DNA from 4 places in the Nonomuraea sp. NPDC050536 genome. Region 2 is predicted to be linked to each of the others. Evidence: riboswitches for the same ligand, from Rfam matches in the RefSeq annotation. Region 2 holds a riboswitch; each other region holds the start of a gene.
The links. Region 2 has a riboswitch for cyclic di-AMP ahead of ACIBHX_RS49455 (NlpC/P60 family protein). Riboswitches for the same ligand answer to the same signal wherever they lie in the genome.

Region 1 (3,568 bases), on a different contig from region 2:
ACGGGGGAGGGCGACAGGTGGGCCAGCTCCTCGTAGAGGGCGGCGATCCGCGGCCAGTCGGTCGACTCCGGCGTCAGCGCCCTGGCATGGCAGGCAGCGATGGCGGCCTGCAGCGTGTAGGGGCCGCGCGCGGCGCTGAGCGTCCCGGCGCGCTCCAGCGACTCCAGGCCGCGGGTGATGTGCGGCCGGTCCCAGCGGGCGCGGTCCTGCTCGAGCAGCAGCACGGGCTCGCCCGACGGGCCCACCCGGGCGGCCGAGCGCGACTGCTGGATCTCCATCAGCGCGACCAGCCCGTGCACCTCGGGCTCCGCGGGCATCAGCCCGGCCAGGACGCGGCCCAGGCGCAGCGCGTCCTCGCACAGCCCCGGGCGCATCCAGTCGTCACCGGCGGTCGCCGAGTAGCCTTCGTTGAAGATCAGGTAGATGACCTCGAGGACGGACGTGAGCCGTCCCGCCAGCTCCGCGCCCTGCGGTACCTCGAACGGCACGCCCTTGTCGGCCAGCGTCCGCTTCGCGCGGACGATCCGCTGGGCCACCGTCGGCTCCGGCACCAGGAAAGCCCGGGCGATCTCGTCGGTGGTCAGCCCGCCGAGCACCTTGAGCGTGAGCGCCACCCTTGCCTCGGTGGACAGCACCGGATGGCAGGCGGTGAACACCAGCCGCAGCAGGTCGTCCTCGATCTCGTCGACCTCGGGCAGGTGCTCGGTGTCGTCCAGAGCGTGACCGATCTCGGCGAGCTTGCGCTCGTAGTTCTGCTGGCGCCTGATCAGGTCGATCGCCCGCCGCTTGGCCACCGTCATCAGCCAGGCGCCCGGGTTGCGCGGCACGCCCGTCTCCGGCCACTGCTCCAGCGCGGCTACCAGGGCGTCCTGCGCCAGCTCCTCGGCCAGGCCCAGGTCGCGGACGAGGCCCGTCAGCCCGGCGATCAGCCGGGCCGCCTCGATCCGCCAGACGGTCTCAACCGTGCGATGAGCGTCGGTCACCGGGCCATCACAGCAGCTCACCCGTCCCGCTGACAACGGTGTCCCGGCCGGTCTTGTCCACGATCGTGAACTTCACGAATGGGGGATCGATCATGACCGGCAGGACACGCAACGGCGGGGAGGGGTCAGGAGGCGTACTCGGGGTAGCCGTAGCCGACGACCTGGGACTTGGGGCGGACGCGCTTCTCGACCTCACCGTTGCCGGTGTTGCCCTCGATCGTGGTGATGGTCCCGTTGTGGTTGTCCTTGACGACGAAGCCGACGTGGTCGATGTCGTCGAGGCTCTTGCTGCCGTCCCAGGCGTAGTAGACGACCGCGCCGGGCTTGGGGGTGTTGCCCCAGCGCTTGTTGTTCTTGAACCACTTGGCGTAAGTGACGGTGTAGGCGTCCCAGCCGACGGTGGAGCGGGCGCCGGTCTGCTCGCCCACCCAGGAGACGAACATGGCGCACCACGCGGCGTTCCGGTACTCCGCCTTGCTGCCGCCGTCGCGCCTGACGGTCTCCGTGGCGCGCGGGGAGTTCATGTACCACTTCTGGAACTTGGTCCCACCGCCGCTGGCGTCTTCCCTGGTGCCGATCTGCCTGGCGGCCAGCGTCAGGACCTGGGCCGCGGTGACCCTCGCCTTGACAGTGTGCGCCTTGACGGTGTGCGTCTTCGTGTAGGTCTCGTCGGTGATCACCTGCGCGGCGGGCGCCTTCACCGAGGCGGTGTCGGCGGTGGCGGCCTGGGCCGCGTGGGAGCCGAAGGCGGTGGTGAGGACCGTCAATCCGAGGACGGCGTGAGCGTAACCGATCTTGGGCGCACGAGTAAGACGATGCTTGACCATCGGGTGGGAGATCTCCTTGCTTCCATGCCGCTTACCGAGTTAGCTGACGGGTTCGGGCGTGGAAGCTGCCCTACGGCACCGTGGTGCCGATTCACCCCAAGGACGTGGGTCCCCGGCTCCGCGCGAGGCGGACTCAGCGGTCACAGGGTTTTCCTGTGATGTGGCAACGAAAAGGTTGCCCGGACATGGAGAAAGTAATACATGCGGCAAGAGGGTGACAAATCCCTAAAGGTAAAGTTTGGTGATCTGCCCCCGTGCTTCGTCCAGCAACCCGGCCATCGCGAGGCTCTCATCCAGCGGCATGACAGGGCTTTCCGTGCGCCCCTCGGCCAGGGCGTCGCGCACCTCACGAAGCTCGCCCGCGTAGCCGTTTTCGGCCGGATCGAGCAGGTGCTCGGAGGGGCTCACACCGGGTCCTGACAGCACGACCCGGCGCGGCGCCCAGAAGGGCGCGTCGATGTCGGCACGCAGCGAGGAGCCCACCACGGTGGCCGTGTTCGGGTAGGCGGCGAGTAAAGAGACGTCCACGAGCGCCCGGGCGCCGGACGGGTAGATCAACACGCCGCCCGCTTCAGCGTCCACCCCGGTGGGCGCGAGCGAGCCCGTCACGTGCAACGACGCAGGCTGGCCGAGCAGCAGCTGGGCCAGCCCGAACGGGTAGATGCCCAGGTCGAGCAGCCCTCCGCCGCCCAGCGCAGGGGCGAAGAGCCGATGGGCGGGATCGAAGGGCTGCGCGAAGCCGAAGGACGCCTGCACCGACCGGACGTCCGTCACGGACTCCTTGACCATGCGGATCAGCGGGTTGAAGCGCATCCACATGGCCTCCATCAGGAAGACCCCGGTCTGGCGGGCCAGCCGGACCATGCGCTCGGTGTCGGCGACGGAGGCGGTCAGCGGCTTCTCGCACAGCACCGCCTTACCGTGCGCGAACGCGGCCTCGGCCACCTCCAGGTGCTGGGCGTGCGGGGTGGCCACGTAGACGGCGTCCACCTCGGGGTCGGCGCACAGCTCGTCGTAGGAGCCGTACGGCGTGCCGCCGAACTCGGCCGCGAAGGCGGCCGCCCGCTCCGGAGAGCGCGATGCGACAGCCGCGACCCGCATCCCGGGCTCTGCCGCGATGACCGCGGCGACGGTCCTGGCGATGCCGCCGGTCGCCGCGATGCCCCACCCTAAGTCCGCCATGCCGATCACCCTATCGGTTGAAGGTCGCCGGATCGGGGCCCAGTCGCGTGCCCCTGCTCAGCGCGCCGATGGCCGCCATGTCCTCGGCGTCGAGGAGGAAGTCGAAGACGTCGATGTTCTCCCGTATCCGCGCCGGCGTGACGGACTTGGGGATCACCACGTTGCCGAGCTGGATGTGCCAGCGCAGCACGATCTGGGCGGGCGATTTGCCGTGCTTGTCGCCGAACACGGCCAGCGCGGGGTCCTCCAGCAGGCCGCGGCCCTGGCCGAGTGGGCTCCACGCCTCGGTGAGGATGCCGTTGGCGGCGTGATAGGCGCGCAGCTGCTTCTGCGGGAAGTACGGGTGCAGCTCGATCTGGTTGATCGACGGGGTGATCTCGGCCTCCCGGTCGAGCCTCTCCAGATGGTCGAGAGTGAAATTCGACACACCGATGGCCTTGACCCGGCCCTCGCGGTAGATCTTCTCGAGACTTTGCCAAGCCTGCACATATCTGTCCCAGCTGCGGAATCTGCACGCCGTCGGTGTTGAGCATGAGCGAGTTCATGCGATCCATTGTTCACGCGGCGTTACCTGTC
Region 2 (3,568 bases):
GATGCCCATGACCATCTTGCCCAGCGTCTGAGCCTTCATCTTGGTGAGGAAGAACTCGTAGCCGATGTAGAGCGCGGTCATGAGGACCGATGTGATGATCCCGACCGCGAAGGCGCTCATGCCGCCGCTCATGGTGCCCGTGCGCCAGTCGTAGCTGGCGAGCAACACGGCGGTGAAGATGGCGCCGATGATCAGGCCGATCACGACGAAGATGACGATGTCGATGATCCTGGCCACCAGGCGCTGCCACCACTCGGCCAGCGGCGCGGGCGCGCCGGGCGGCTGGACGCCGACCGGCTGGCCGTAACCGGGCTGACCGTAGGCCGGCTGGCCGTAGCCCTGCTGGGGCTGGCCGTAGCCGGGCTGGCCGTACTGCTGCTGACCCGGCTGGGCGTAGCCGGGCTGGCCGTACTGCTGCTGGCCGTAACCCGGCTGGTCACCGTAGCCAGGCTGCGACTGCGGCTGCTGGCCGTAGTCCGGCTGGGACTGGGGCTGCTGCCCGTACTGCGGGCCCGAAGGCTGCTGGCCGTACTGCGGGTCCGAGGGCTGCTGGCCGTACTGCTGCCCGTAACCCGGCTGCGATTGGGGCTGCTGCCCGTACTGCGGCTGGGAAGGCGGCTGCTGACCATACTGCTGGGACTGCGGCTGCTGCCCGTAACCGGGCTGCTGGCCGTACTGAGGCTGCTGCCCGTAGCCGGGCTGCTGCTGGCCGTACTGCGGTTGCTGGCCGTACTGCTGCTGCCCCTGCTGGGGCTGCTGGCCGTACTGCTGCTGCTGGCCATATCCGGGCTGCTGCCCGTAATTGGGCTGCTGGTTGTAGTCATCGGCCCGGTAACCCACGACCGTCACGTCCGGGTCGGGCTCGCCTTGGGGCCGGCCCACGTTCTGCTGGCCGTATTCGGGAGTCCCGGCAGCATTCTCGCCGGAATCGTCCTGTGGATACGGCGGCTGTCCGGTGCTCACCGTGTCACCTCGCTTCGAGTGCGCATGTGGCACATGCCTGTGTGGCCCAACGTATCGGCATAGGTATCAACAATCATCTTTCCCATTAGTCAAGGACCGAGTCACCCGGTGTCAAGTGGAGCAGCATCCTGGTGTTGCCCAGGGTGTTCGGCTTGACGTGTTCCAGATCAAGGAACTCGGCCACACCCTCGTCATACGAGGCCAGCAGTTCGGCGTAGACCTCGGGTGAGACCGGGGTGCCCTGGATCGGGCGGAAACCATGTCGGGCGAAGAAGTCGACCTCGAATGTGAGGCAGAAAACCCGGCGCAGACCGAGCTCCTTCGCGGTGTGGATCAAGGCCGAGACGATTCTGTGACCGACCCCCAGCCCGCGGAATTCCGGATCGACCGCCAGCGTGCGGATCTCGGCGAGATCCTCCCAGAGAACGTGCAGCGCGCCGCAGCCGACGATCTGCCCACCCCGCTCGGCCACCCAGAACTCCTGCACGTCCTCGTACAGGGTCACGGTGGCCTTCTCCAGCAGGCGTGGACCTGCACCGGCATAGGCGTCGACGAGTCGCCTGATCATCCTGACGTCGGGCGTGCGGGCACGCCGCACCGCGACCTCGGGGACCTCGGTTTCACTGACTGCCAGCTCGGCGGCCTGCTCCATGGGCGCTCAGCCTACCGATCCCATTACGGCTCATCCCTAACTCTTCCGTATACGAGTAGTAGTCACATGATGTGGCCATACGACCACGATCAGCCTTTCAACCTGGAATCCCATCAGGCGCGGTCAAAGCTGGGGCAAACAGGACGTAAAGTCGATCCTGCACGGCTGTCCGCGTGATCCCCTCGTGACCCTCCGGTTGCGAAACCTCTACGGACTTGGCAGTTCTGGTTGAGCACGAACCGCAGGTGCACTAGTGTCCACCGTCGATGTCACCCTTCTGGGTGACGCGCCCAATCCCCGCAAGGGGAGCCGGGGACCCACCGGTGGCCACGCGCCATCACCGGGGTGAATCCGAGCACCGCCGCTCGGTAGGGCTGCTCCGGCCCGAACCCGTCAGCTAACCCGGTAGGCGCCGCAGAAAGGAGCTGGTTGGTGAAGCGCACGCGCGACCGCGGGGGGAAGCAGGCGGGCAAGAATGCCCGCCCTCCGGAACGTCTCGCCCGCAGGCTCGCCGTCGTCGCCACCACCCTGACGGCCTTAGTGCTTGCCCTGCCCGTGACCTCCGCCACCGCCGCGCCCAAGCCCTCGCTGAAGGAACTGTCGGCCCAGGTGCAGGCGATGCACACACAGATCGAGACGCTGACCGAGCAGTACAACGGTCAGCGCGAGCGGCTGAAGACCGCCAAGAAGTCGGTCGAGATCGCCAAGAAGACGCTCGCCGACAGCAACGCCCAGCTCGAGTCCAAGCGCGCGATCGCCTCCGAGCTGGCCACGAACGAGTACATCTCCGGCGGCCTCGGCAAGGCCCTGGCCTTCGCCGGATCCACCGACCCCAACACCTTCCTCGACCGGGCGGCCACCACCTACGTCATCGAGGAGCAGCAGGGCGCTGCGGTCAACCAGATCACCCAGGCGATGGAAACCGCCCAGCGCGCCCGCGACAGCGCCAACGCCCGCATCACCGAGGTGCAGAAGCTCGTCACCGACCTCTCCGACAAGCGCGACAAGATCAGCAAGCTGGTCGCCAAGGTCGAGAGCAACCTCTACAAGCGCGCCATCGGCGAGGCCGGCCGCCCCGGCACCCGCGCGGTCAAGGTCAACCTGCCCGTCGTCGGCTCCGGCAAGGCCGCCGCGGCGGCCCGCTGGGCGCTCACCCAGCAGCTCAAGCCGTACGTCTGGGGCGCCGCAGGGCCGAGCACCTACGACTGCTCGGGCCTGGTCATGGCCGCCTACCAGACCGTCGGCATCTCACTGCCGCACTACACGGGCGACCAGTGGACGGCCGGACGGCACATCTCCCGCGAGGAGCTCCAGCCGGGCGACCTGGTCTTCTTCTACAGCGACCTGCACCACGTGGGCATCTACATCGGCGGCGGCATGATGGTCCACGCCCCCCAGACCGGCGACGTCGTCCGCATCGCCCCCCTCGGCAACCGCCCCTTCGCAGGCGCCGTCCGCATCGCCGACTAATTCCTCTCCAGCGTCCCGCCTGCGGTTCCCGTAAGGCGGGACTGCTTTTGTCCGGCGACCCCCGCCGCACGGGGTTTGTACTGTCGGCAGCTTTGTACGCCGGTGCGGTGCCCGAGTGCCACGATCACGGGGCGCCGTGGCGGCGAGGTGGGGGCGCCGACTCGCCGGAAGCGCCGGTCGCGGGTCCTCAGCCGAAGTACGGAGGGCGGCGGGTGGGGGCGGCTCGCCGTACAGGAAACAAGCCGTACAGGAAACAAGGGGTGGGGCGGCTTGCCGTACACGGAACAAGCAGGTGGGACGGCTCGCCGTACATCAAAAGAGCAGGGGAGGTGCGGGTGGAACGTGACAATGGGCGTCAAATGAGTTGGCGGCGGCATGCCCAGGCGACGGCTTCGATAGCGGTGGCTACGCCGATGCGGTCGCAGATGCAGCGGAGGCGGCGGCGGACCGTGCGGCCGCTGATGTCCAGGCGGCGGCCCACCC
Region 3 (3,568 bases), on a different contig from region 2:
CAGCGTTCCCGAGCTGACGGTGATCACGAACTCGATCCCGGTCGCCGACGTCTTCCACCGCAACCCGCGCGCCGACCGCACGGTCGTGCTGACCGGCGGCGTGCGCACGCCCTCCGACGCGCTGGTCGGGCCCGTGGCCGTGGCCGCGATCCGGCGCCTGCACGTGGACACGCTCTTCCTGGGGGTGCACGGGATGAGCGTGCGCGCCGGGTTCACCACGCCGAACCTGCTGGAGTCCGAGACCGACAGGGAGCTGGTAGCGGCGGCGCACCGGCTGGTCGTGCCCGCCGACCACACCAAGTGGAACACGGTCGGCATCAGCACGATCGCCGAGCTGGCCGAGGCCGACGTGGTCATCACCGACTCCGGGATGCCGCAGGAAGCACGTACCGAGCTGGCCGAACGGGCCGGAGAACTGATCATCGCGGAGGGCTCGCAGTGAAGCGCACCATCACCCACCTGGCGGACGGCCGAGAGTTGATCTACTTCGATCAGCGTGACGACGCCGACAGGAGCGCGATCGACCGGCGGGCGCTCGATCCCAGGCCGGTGGCTTCCGAGCTGCGGTACGACCCGCTGACCGAGGAGTGGATCGCGATCGCCGGGCACCGGCAGACGCGCACGTTCCTGCCCCCGGCAGACGAGTGCCCGCTGTGCCCGTCCACGGACACGCGGCTGTCGGAGATCCCGGCCCACGAATACGACGTGGTGGTGTTCGAGAACCGCTTCCCCTCTTTCTCTGGAAATTTCGGGGCTTATCACGATGTGGGCGGGCTGAGTGAGGTCCGTCCGGGCGTGGGGCGGTGCGAAGTGGTCTGCTTCACCTCCGACCACGACTCCTCCTTCTCGCGGCTGTCCGACGCGCAGGTGGAACTGGTCATGGAGGCCTGGGCCGACCGTACGGCGGAGCTGTCCGGGATCGAGGGCGTCGAGCAGGTCTTCGTCTTCGAGAACCGGGGCGAGGAGATCGGCATCACGCTCCCCCACCCGCACGGTCAGATCTACGCCTACCCCTACATCACGCCGCGCACCAAGCTCCACCTGGCCGCCGCGGAGAAGCGCCCCACCCTGTTCGCCGACGTGCTCACCGCCGAGCGCGCCGCCGGGACCCGGGTGGTGGCCGCCAACGACCTGTGGACCGCCTTCGTGCCCGCCGCGGCGCGCTGGCCGTTCGAGGTACACGTCTACCCGCACCGCCAGGTTCCGGACCTCGCGGCGCTGTCGGAGGCGGAACGGGCCGCGTTCGCGCCGCTCTACACCTCGGTGCTGCGGGCGCTTGACGGGCTGTTCGGGGTGGCCATGCCGTACATCGCGTCCTGGCACCAGGCGCCGGTGCGGCAGCGGCGCGAGCTGGGATACCTGCACCTGGAGCTGTTCAGCATCAGGCGGGCGCCGGGGAAGCTGAAGTACCTGGCGGGGTCGGAGTCGGCGATGGGCGCCTTCGTCAACGACGTGCTGCCGGAGGAGGCGGCCCGCATGCTTCGATCACAGGTAGATCACTAATTGATTTCGCCTTGGAGTCGCATTACCCCGGATATACGACTAGTATCCCTCACGCATCGGTCGTAACACCCGTTGCATGCCTAATCCCGGGCGCGTCGCCCGGGAGCCGGGGACCCACCGCACTCCGGGGTGAATCCACGCAAGTGGTAGGGAAGCTCCCACGCCCGAACCCGTCAGCTAACCCGGTCGGCAGAGGGAGAGGAACCCCCACGTGGCACGGGCGAACTTCGCCATCGGCCTCATCGCCGCCACAGCCGTGGCCCTCAGCGCCACTACTCCCGCCTCGGCGGCCCCCAAGCCCACGGAGAAGCAACTCCGCGCCGAGCTGAAGCAGCTCAACAGCAAGATCGACACGCTCATCGAGTCCTACAACGCCAAGCGGGTCGAGCTGACCAAGGCCAAGAAGGCGGCCGAGACCGCCAAGCAGCGCCTGGCCACCGCCCAGCAGGGGCTCGACCAGGCCGAGCGGAAGGTGGCCGAGCTGGCCACGCTCCGCTACCAGAACGGCGACCCGGCGCTGTCCAGCCTGATCCCGCCACCGACCGGCAGCGGCGCCGCCGTACTCGAGCAGCTCACCTCCGACCAGGTGGCGATGGTGCAGGCGGTGACCACCGCCCGTGACGAGACGAAGCAGGCCTCCGACGACGCGGCCGCGCTGGCCGCGCGGATCAAGGCCAACGCCGACGACGTCGGCAAGGAGAAGGACCAGGCCGAGGGGCTCATCAAGGACATCCAGCAGAGGCTGCAGAACCTCATCCCCTACGGGCCCGGCCGCAAGTCCGACGGATCCTGGGCGCCCGAGCTGCCCGGCGGCTCCGACAACATCACGCCGCGCATGCGCACGATCCGCGGCCTGATCGAGAAGAACTTCAAGCTGCCCTTCGACGTCGGCTGCTTCCGCTCCGGCGGTGGCGGCGAGCATCCGCTCGGGCGCGCCTGCGACTTCATGATGAGCTCAGGCGGCACGATGCCCGGCGCCGCCAACAACACGCTGGGCGATCAGATCGCGGCCTGGGCGCTGAAGAACCAGGACAAGCTCGGCGTGAAGTACGTGATCTGGAAGCAGCGCATCAACATGGGCTCAGGCTGGCGCGCCATGGAGGACCGCGGCAGCATCACCGAGAACCACTACGACCACGTGCACATCTCGATGAACTGACAGCCGAGCCAGATCGATCACAAAGGTGATAAATTCCCGTGATGTCTGATGTCCATGGGGCATGGCGGGAGAGGCTTTCATGGCGGGGTTCGATATCTACTTCGACGCGCTCGAAGACTGTGCGGGTAAGGCCAACGGCGTCGCGAACCAGTTCAAGACCGTGGCCGACGAGAACCCGGCAGGCCCCACGCAGTCCTGCTTCGGCTCCCTCCCGGACGCCTCCGGCAAGCTCGTCGAGGCCGTCAAGAAACTCGAGTCGAAGCTCGCCTCCGAGACCCGGCACGCCCAGCGAAACCTGAAGAAGGTCGAAGCGGCCCTGTACAAGGTCGTCAGCAACGTCCGCAAAGCCGACAACCCAGGCTCCGAGGTGGCGCAGGCGTGACGGACATCTGGCAGTCGTACCTCAGCGCCATCCAGAACATCATCAACGACCTGAACGGCGATGATGACGCGATCTACAAGATCGCGAAGCGCTGGCGGACACTGGCCACCAACGCGACCACGCACGTCGGCACCCTCAAACGCGCGGTCACCACCGTCGACGACGCCTGGAACGGCGACGCCTCCGAGAGCTTCAAGACGCACATGGCCCAGTATCCCCAGGCCGCCAATGCGCTGAGCGGCGCGCTGACGAGCTGCGCCGACAAACTGGACACCGCAGGGACGACGCTGGCAAGCACCAGACGCGAGGTCCAGTCCATCTATCACCAAGTGGACGAGAAGCGTAAGAACAGCGACGGCGACCCGACCGAGGGCGCCAAGTCCGAGCTGGCCACCGCGCTGGGGCGAGCCCAGATGCAGAAGCAGCTGGCGGTCGACGCCGTCGGCAAAGCCACCGACGAGATCAACAAACGTTTCGGCGACGACGTCAAGTTCTTCGAGTCCATCGGCGCTCCAGGTGACGAG
Region 4 (3,568 bases), on a different contig from region 2:
GCCGCGATCAGCCCGGGAGCGCCGGGGGTGCGCGGGGTGCCCGCGCGGGCCCTGGCCGACGACGACCCGCAGCTGCTCGACCAGCTGCTGGCGCTGCCGCAGGTGCACCTGATCATCGACGGCTACAACGTGACCAAGACCGGCTACGGCACGCTCACGCTGGCCGACCAGCGCAACCGGCTGATGACCGGGCTCGGCGGGCTCGTGGCGCAGACCAGGGTCGAGGTGACCGTGGTCTTCGACGGCGCGGAGCTCAACGCCCCCGTGCAGGTCGTGGCGCCGCGCGGGGTCCGCGTGCTGTTCAGCGCGCCGGGGGAGATAGCCGACGACCTCATCCGCCAGCTGGTGCGGGCGGAGCCGCCAGGCAGGGCCATCGCGGTGGTGTCGTCCGACCGCGAGGTCGCCGAATCCGTGCGGCGGATGGGTGCCAGACCCGTTCCTTCTGGAGTGCTGCTGCGCAGGCTCGGTCGCGCCTAGATTTCCTCCAGATGACAAATCGGCGGAATATCTAACGAGCTCAGCCGCCACATCTGTACTATTTCGCCCCAGATGTGATCCGCTGGGAGGCGTTGCTGTGAAGTTCGTTCGGGTGCCGCTGGCCGCTGGTCTCGCGATCGGGCTGCTGCTCTCGCCGAACGGAGGTGCGCTGGCCGCGCCGAAACCCACGCTCAAGCAGGCCAAGGCCAAGCTCGCCAAGCTCAACGACCAGGCGGACAAGGTCGTCGACCGCTACAACACCGCCAACGAGAAGTACAAGAAGGCCAAGCAGGCCTACGGCAAGCTGAACGACCGCTACAAGAGCAGGCTCGCCACCGTGGCGGGCCTGCGCGATCAGGTCGTGGCCATCGCCGTCAACGCCTACACCTCCGGCATGGATCCGGCCTCGCTGCCCGCCATCGTCCAGCAGAGCGACCCGGCGGGCATGCTCAACGGGCTCGCGCTGGCCGACCGGCTGAATGCCGAGCGGGGCGAGACCCTGGCCGCCTTCGACGAGCAGAACCGCGGACTCAAGACCGAGCGCGACGGCGCCCAGCAGGCCTACCAGCAGGCCACACAGCAGCGCGACGCGGTCGAGAAGGAACGCGGCGAGATCCTCAAGCTCATCGCCCAGCAGAAGAAGCTGCTGAAGCGTCTGGGGGCCTACCAGGCGGGCGACCCCAACAGCCACGGCCAGGTGTACACCGGGCCCGCCTCCGGCAGCGCCGCGGCCGCGCTGAAGTTCGCCTACGCCCAGATCGGCAAGCCCTACGTCTTCGGCGGCACCGGGCCGGGCGGCTGGGACTGCTCGGGGCTCATGCAGGCGGCCTGGCGGGCCGCGGGCGTGTCTCTCCCGCGCACGACGTGGGAGCAGTGGGCCTGGGGCTCGAGCCGCAAGGTCTCCATGGACGCGCTCGAGCCGGGCGACCTGATCTTCAACTCCGGCCTCGGCCATGTCGTCATGTACGCCGGCAACGGCGAGATCGTCCACGCGCCCCAGACGGGCGACGTGGTCAAGGTGGTCAAGCTGTCCAGCTACGGCAGCGGCTTCGCCGGCGCGATCCGGCCCTAGCTTTCGAGCCCCCTTACCCGTACGGCAGGCCGCGGCCTGCTGTTATTCGTGTGACTTGTGTGACAGATGGGACCTGACTCGCAGGTGGGGCTCCAAATGTGAGAAGGGTCACTTTTCGGTAACGGCGCCCCTCGTTCCAGCAGGGGTTGGAGGCTTTACAAGCCGCTTATTCGATCTTGACAACTTTGCTGTCACTTTGCCGGATCGTGACCTTTCGGCGTAGCTTCTGGCGTCGCGGTGCTCCAGCCAGGTCGCCGCCAACCGACATCGAACCCCGGCACCGTGGTCGATGTGGACGCATAAAGATCCATTGGCCGAGTCCGTGCAGTCAGGAGGCACGGAGCCGGGGAACCACAGATCCCTGATCGTCCCCCAGGGATCAAGGGGTGAATCGGCGCGCATGGCGTGCCGTAGGGCGAGTCTTCCAGGCCCGAATCCGTCAGCTAACCCGGTAGGCGTTCGTGGAAGACCCAAGGAGAAATCCTGTCTACTCCCCTGCATAACCCCCGTCTGTCTCGCCTTGCCCTGAGTGGGGTGGCACTCACGATGACCGTGACGGCCGGAGGTCTGGTCCTCCATGCCCCAGCGGCTCAGGCGGCGACGACAGAGACGGCCGTCAGCTTCACCGTCAAGGCGGCGACCACCGCCAAGTCGGCGAGGGCGGCCACATTCGCTCGGCAGCAGTCGAGGGCCCGGAAGGCGGTAACCGTGGCCAAGGCCCAGATCGGTGACCCGTACCGGTACGGGGCCACCGGGCCCGGCTCGTTCGACTGCTCCGGTCTTGTCCAGTACGCCTGGCGCAAGGCCGGGGTCAAGCTCCCCCGCGTGGCGGCAAGCCAGTTCGCCCGCATCAGGAAGAAGGTCTCCTGGAAGCATCTCCAGCCGGGTGACCTGATGTTCTTCCACGGGCTTGGCCACGTGGGCATGTATGTCGGAAACGGCAAGATGATCCACTCGCCGAAGACCGGTGAGAGGGTCCGGATCGACAAGCTCAGCGGATGGCGGAAGTCGACGTTCGCCGGAGCGGTCCGACCCGGGCTCTGACCGTCACGAAGGCCCCGCCCCATTTGTGGGGCGGGGCCTTCGTGCTTACCATCGAGCATCGTGTCCGCGCAGGTGAGCCGCAAAATGGTGATCGCGGGCCTGCTGCTGCTCGGGCTCGTCGCCGCCGGCGCGCCCCAAATCCCGCGAACCCCGCCCGCCGCGAGCGCCCAGGCGGTCCGGGGCGAGGTGTCCGTCGTCGCCGGTCCCGGCGCGGACCCGAAGCTTCTCCGCGACCTCGCCGGCCGGGCCGACACCGCGGCGCGGCGGGTCGCGCGCGTCCTGGGCGGGCGGGTGACGGCGAAGGTCGTGGTCCCCGCCTCCGCTGCCGAGGCGGCCCGGATGGCCGGAGTGGGTTCCGTGGCGGGGCTGGCCGCGCTGGCCGACGGGGACCGGGTGATCGTGGTGCCAGACGGCTTCGCCCGGCTCACCCCGACCGGCCGCGACGTGGTCCTCACCCACGAGCTCACCCACGTCGCCGCGGGGACGAAGGGACTGCCCGCGTGGCTCTACGAGGGCTTCGCCGACTACGTGGCCTACAAGGACTCCGGCCTGAGCCTGCCCGTGGCCGCGGCGGAGCTCAGGGCCGAGGTCAGGGCCGGCCGGGTGCCGCGCGCGCTGCCGGGTCCCGGCGGGTTCGCGCCGGGCGCCGTACGGCTGCCGCAGAGCTATCAGGAGGCGTGGCTGGCGTGTCGGTTCCTGGCGGAGCGCTTCGGTGAGGAGAGGCTGGTGGCGCTCTACCGCGACGCGCGGGCCCGTGGTGTGGACCGGGCGCTGCGCGCGACGGTAGGACTTGACGTCGCGCGGCTGACCGGGATGTGGCGCGACTACGTGCGCGAGCGACTGGGGTGACATCGATGATCGACACGGCGCCTGACGACCTCACCGAGGACGCGCGGCCGTCGCGGGGGACCGGTATCGCCATGGTGGTCCTGGGGGCGCTGATCATGGCCGTCGTGATCCTCACCACGCCGTGGC

Region 1: linked by a shared signal. The riboswitch ahead of ACIBHX_RS18630 (CHAP domain-containing protein) and the one ahead of ACIBHX_RS49455 (NlpC/P60 family protein) in region 2 are both predicted to bind cyclic di-AMP.
Region 3: linked by a shared signal. The riboswitch ahead of ACIBHX_RS35795 (coiled-coil domain-containing protein) and the one ahead of ACIBHX_RS49455 (NlpC/P60 family protein) in region 2 are both predicted to bind cyclic di-AMP.
Region 4: linked by a shared signal. The riboswitch ahead of ACIBHX_RS11880 (C40 family peptidase) and the one ahead of ACIBHX_RS49455 (NlpC/P60 family protein) in region 2 are both predicted to bind cyclic di-AMP.

Annotation. Positions count from the first base shown of each region.
Region 1 is NZ_JBITHD010000006.1:6,794-10,361, reverse strand. Features, by position in the region: gene ACIBHX_RS18635 (RNA polymerase sigma factor) at 1-983, opposite strand, end outside; gene ACIBHX_RS18630 (CHAP domain-containing protein) at 1,109-1,810, opposite strand; cyclic di-AMP (ydaO/yuaA leader) riboswitch at 1,824-1,959, opposite strand; gene ACIBHX_RS18625 (Gfo/Idh/MocA family protein) at 2,036-2,992, opposite strand; partial or broken gene ACIBHX_RS18620 (aldo/keto reductase) at 3,003-3,488, opposite strand.
Region 2 is NZ_JBITHD010000034.1:79,779-83,346, reverse strand. Features, by position in the region: gene ACIBHX_RS49465 (RDD family protein) at 1-963, opposite strand, end outside; gene ACIBHX_RS49460 (amino-acid N-acetyltransferase) at 1,049-1,615, opposite strand; cyclic di-AMP (ydaO/yuaA leader) riboswitch at 1,893-2,042, shown strand; gene ACIBHX_RS49455 (NlpC/P60 family protein) at 2,048-3,085, shown strand; gene ACIBHX_RS49450 (LuxR C-terminal-related transcriptional regulator) at 3,441-3,568, opposite strand, start outside.
Region 3 is NZ_JBITHD010000015.1:262,070-265,637, reverse strand. Features, by position in the region: gene ACIBHX_RS35805 (DeoR/GlpR family DNA-binding transcription regulator) at 1-442, shown strand, start outside; gene galT (galactose-1-phosphate uridylyltransferase) at 439-1,503, shown strand; cyclic di-AMP (ydaO/yuaA leader) riboswitch at 1,571-1,709, shown strand; gene ACIBHX_RS35795 (coiled-coil domain-containing protein) at 1,715-2,662, shown strand; gene ACIBHX_RS35790 (hypothetical protein) at 2,742-3,044, shown strand; gene ACIBHX_RS35785 (NlpC/P60 family protein) at 3,041-3,568, shown strand, end outside.
Region 4 is NZ_JBITHD010000003.1:401,768-405,335, reverse strand. Features, by position in the region: gene ACIBHX_RS11890 (NYN domain-containing protein) at 1-477, shown strand, start outside; gene ACIBHX_RS11885 (NlpC/P60 family protein) at 575-1,549, shown strand; cyclic di-AMP (ydaO/yuaA leader) riboswitch at 1,852-2,022, shown strand; gene ACIBHX_RS11880 (C40 family peptidase) at 2,084-2,593, shown strand; gene ACIBHX_RS11875 (hypothetical protein) at 2,654-3,442, shown strand; gene ACIBHX_RS11870 (M48 family metallopeptidase) at 3,448-3,568, shown strand, end outside.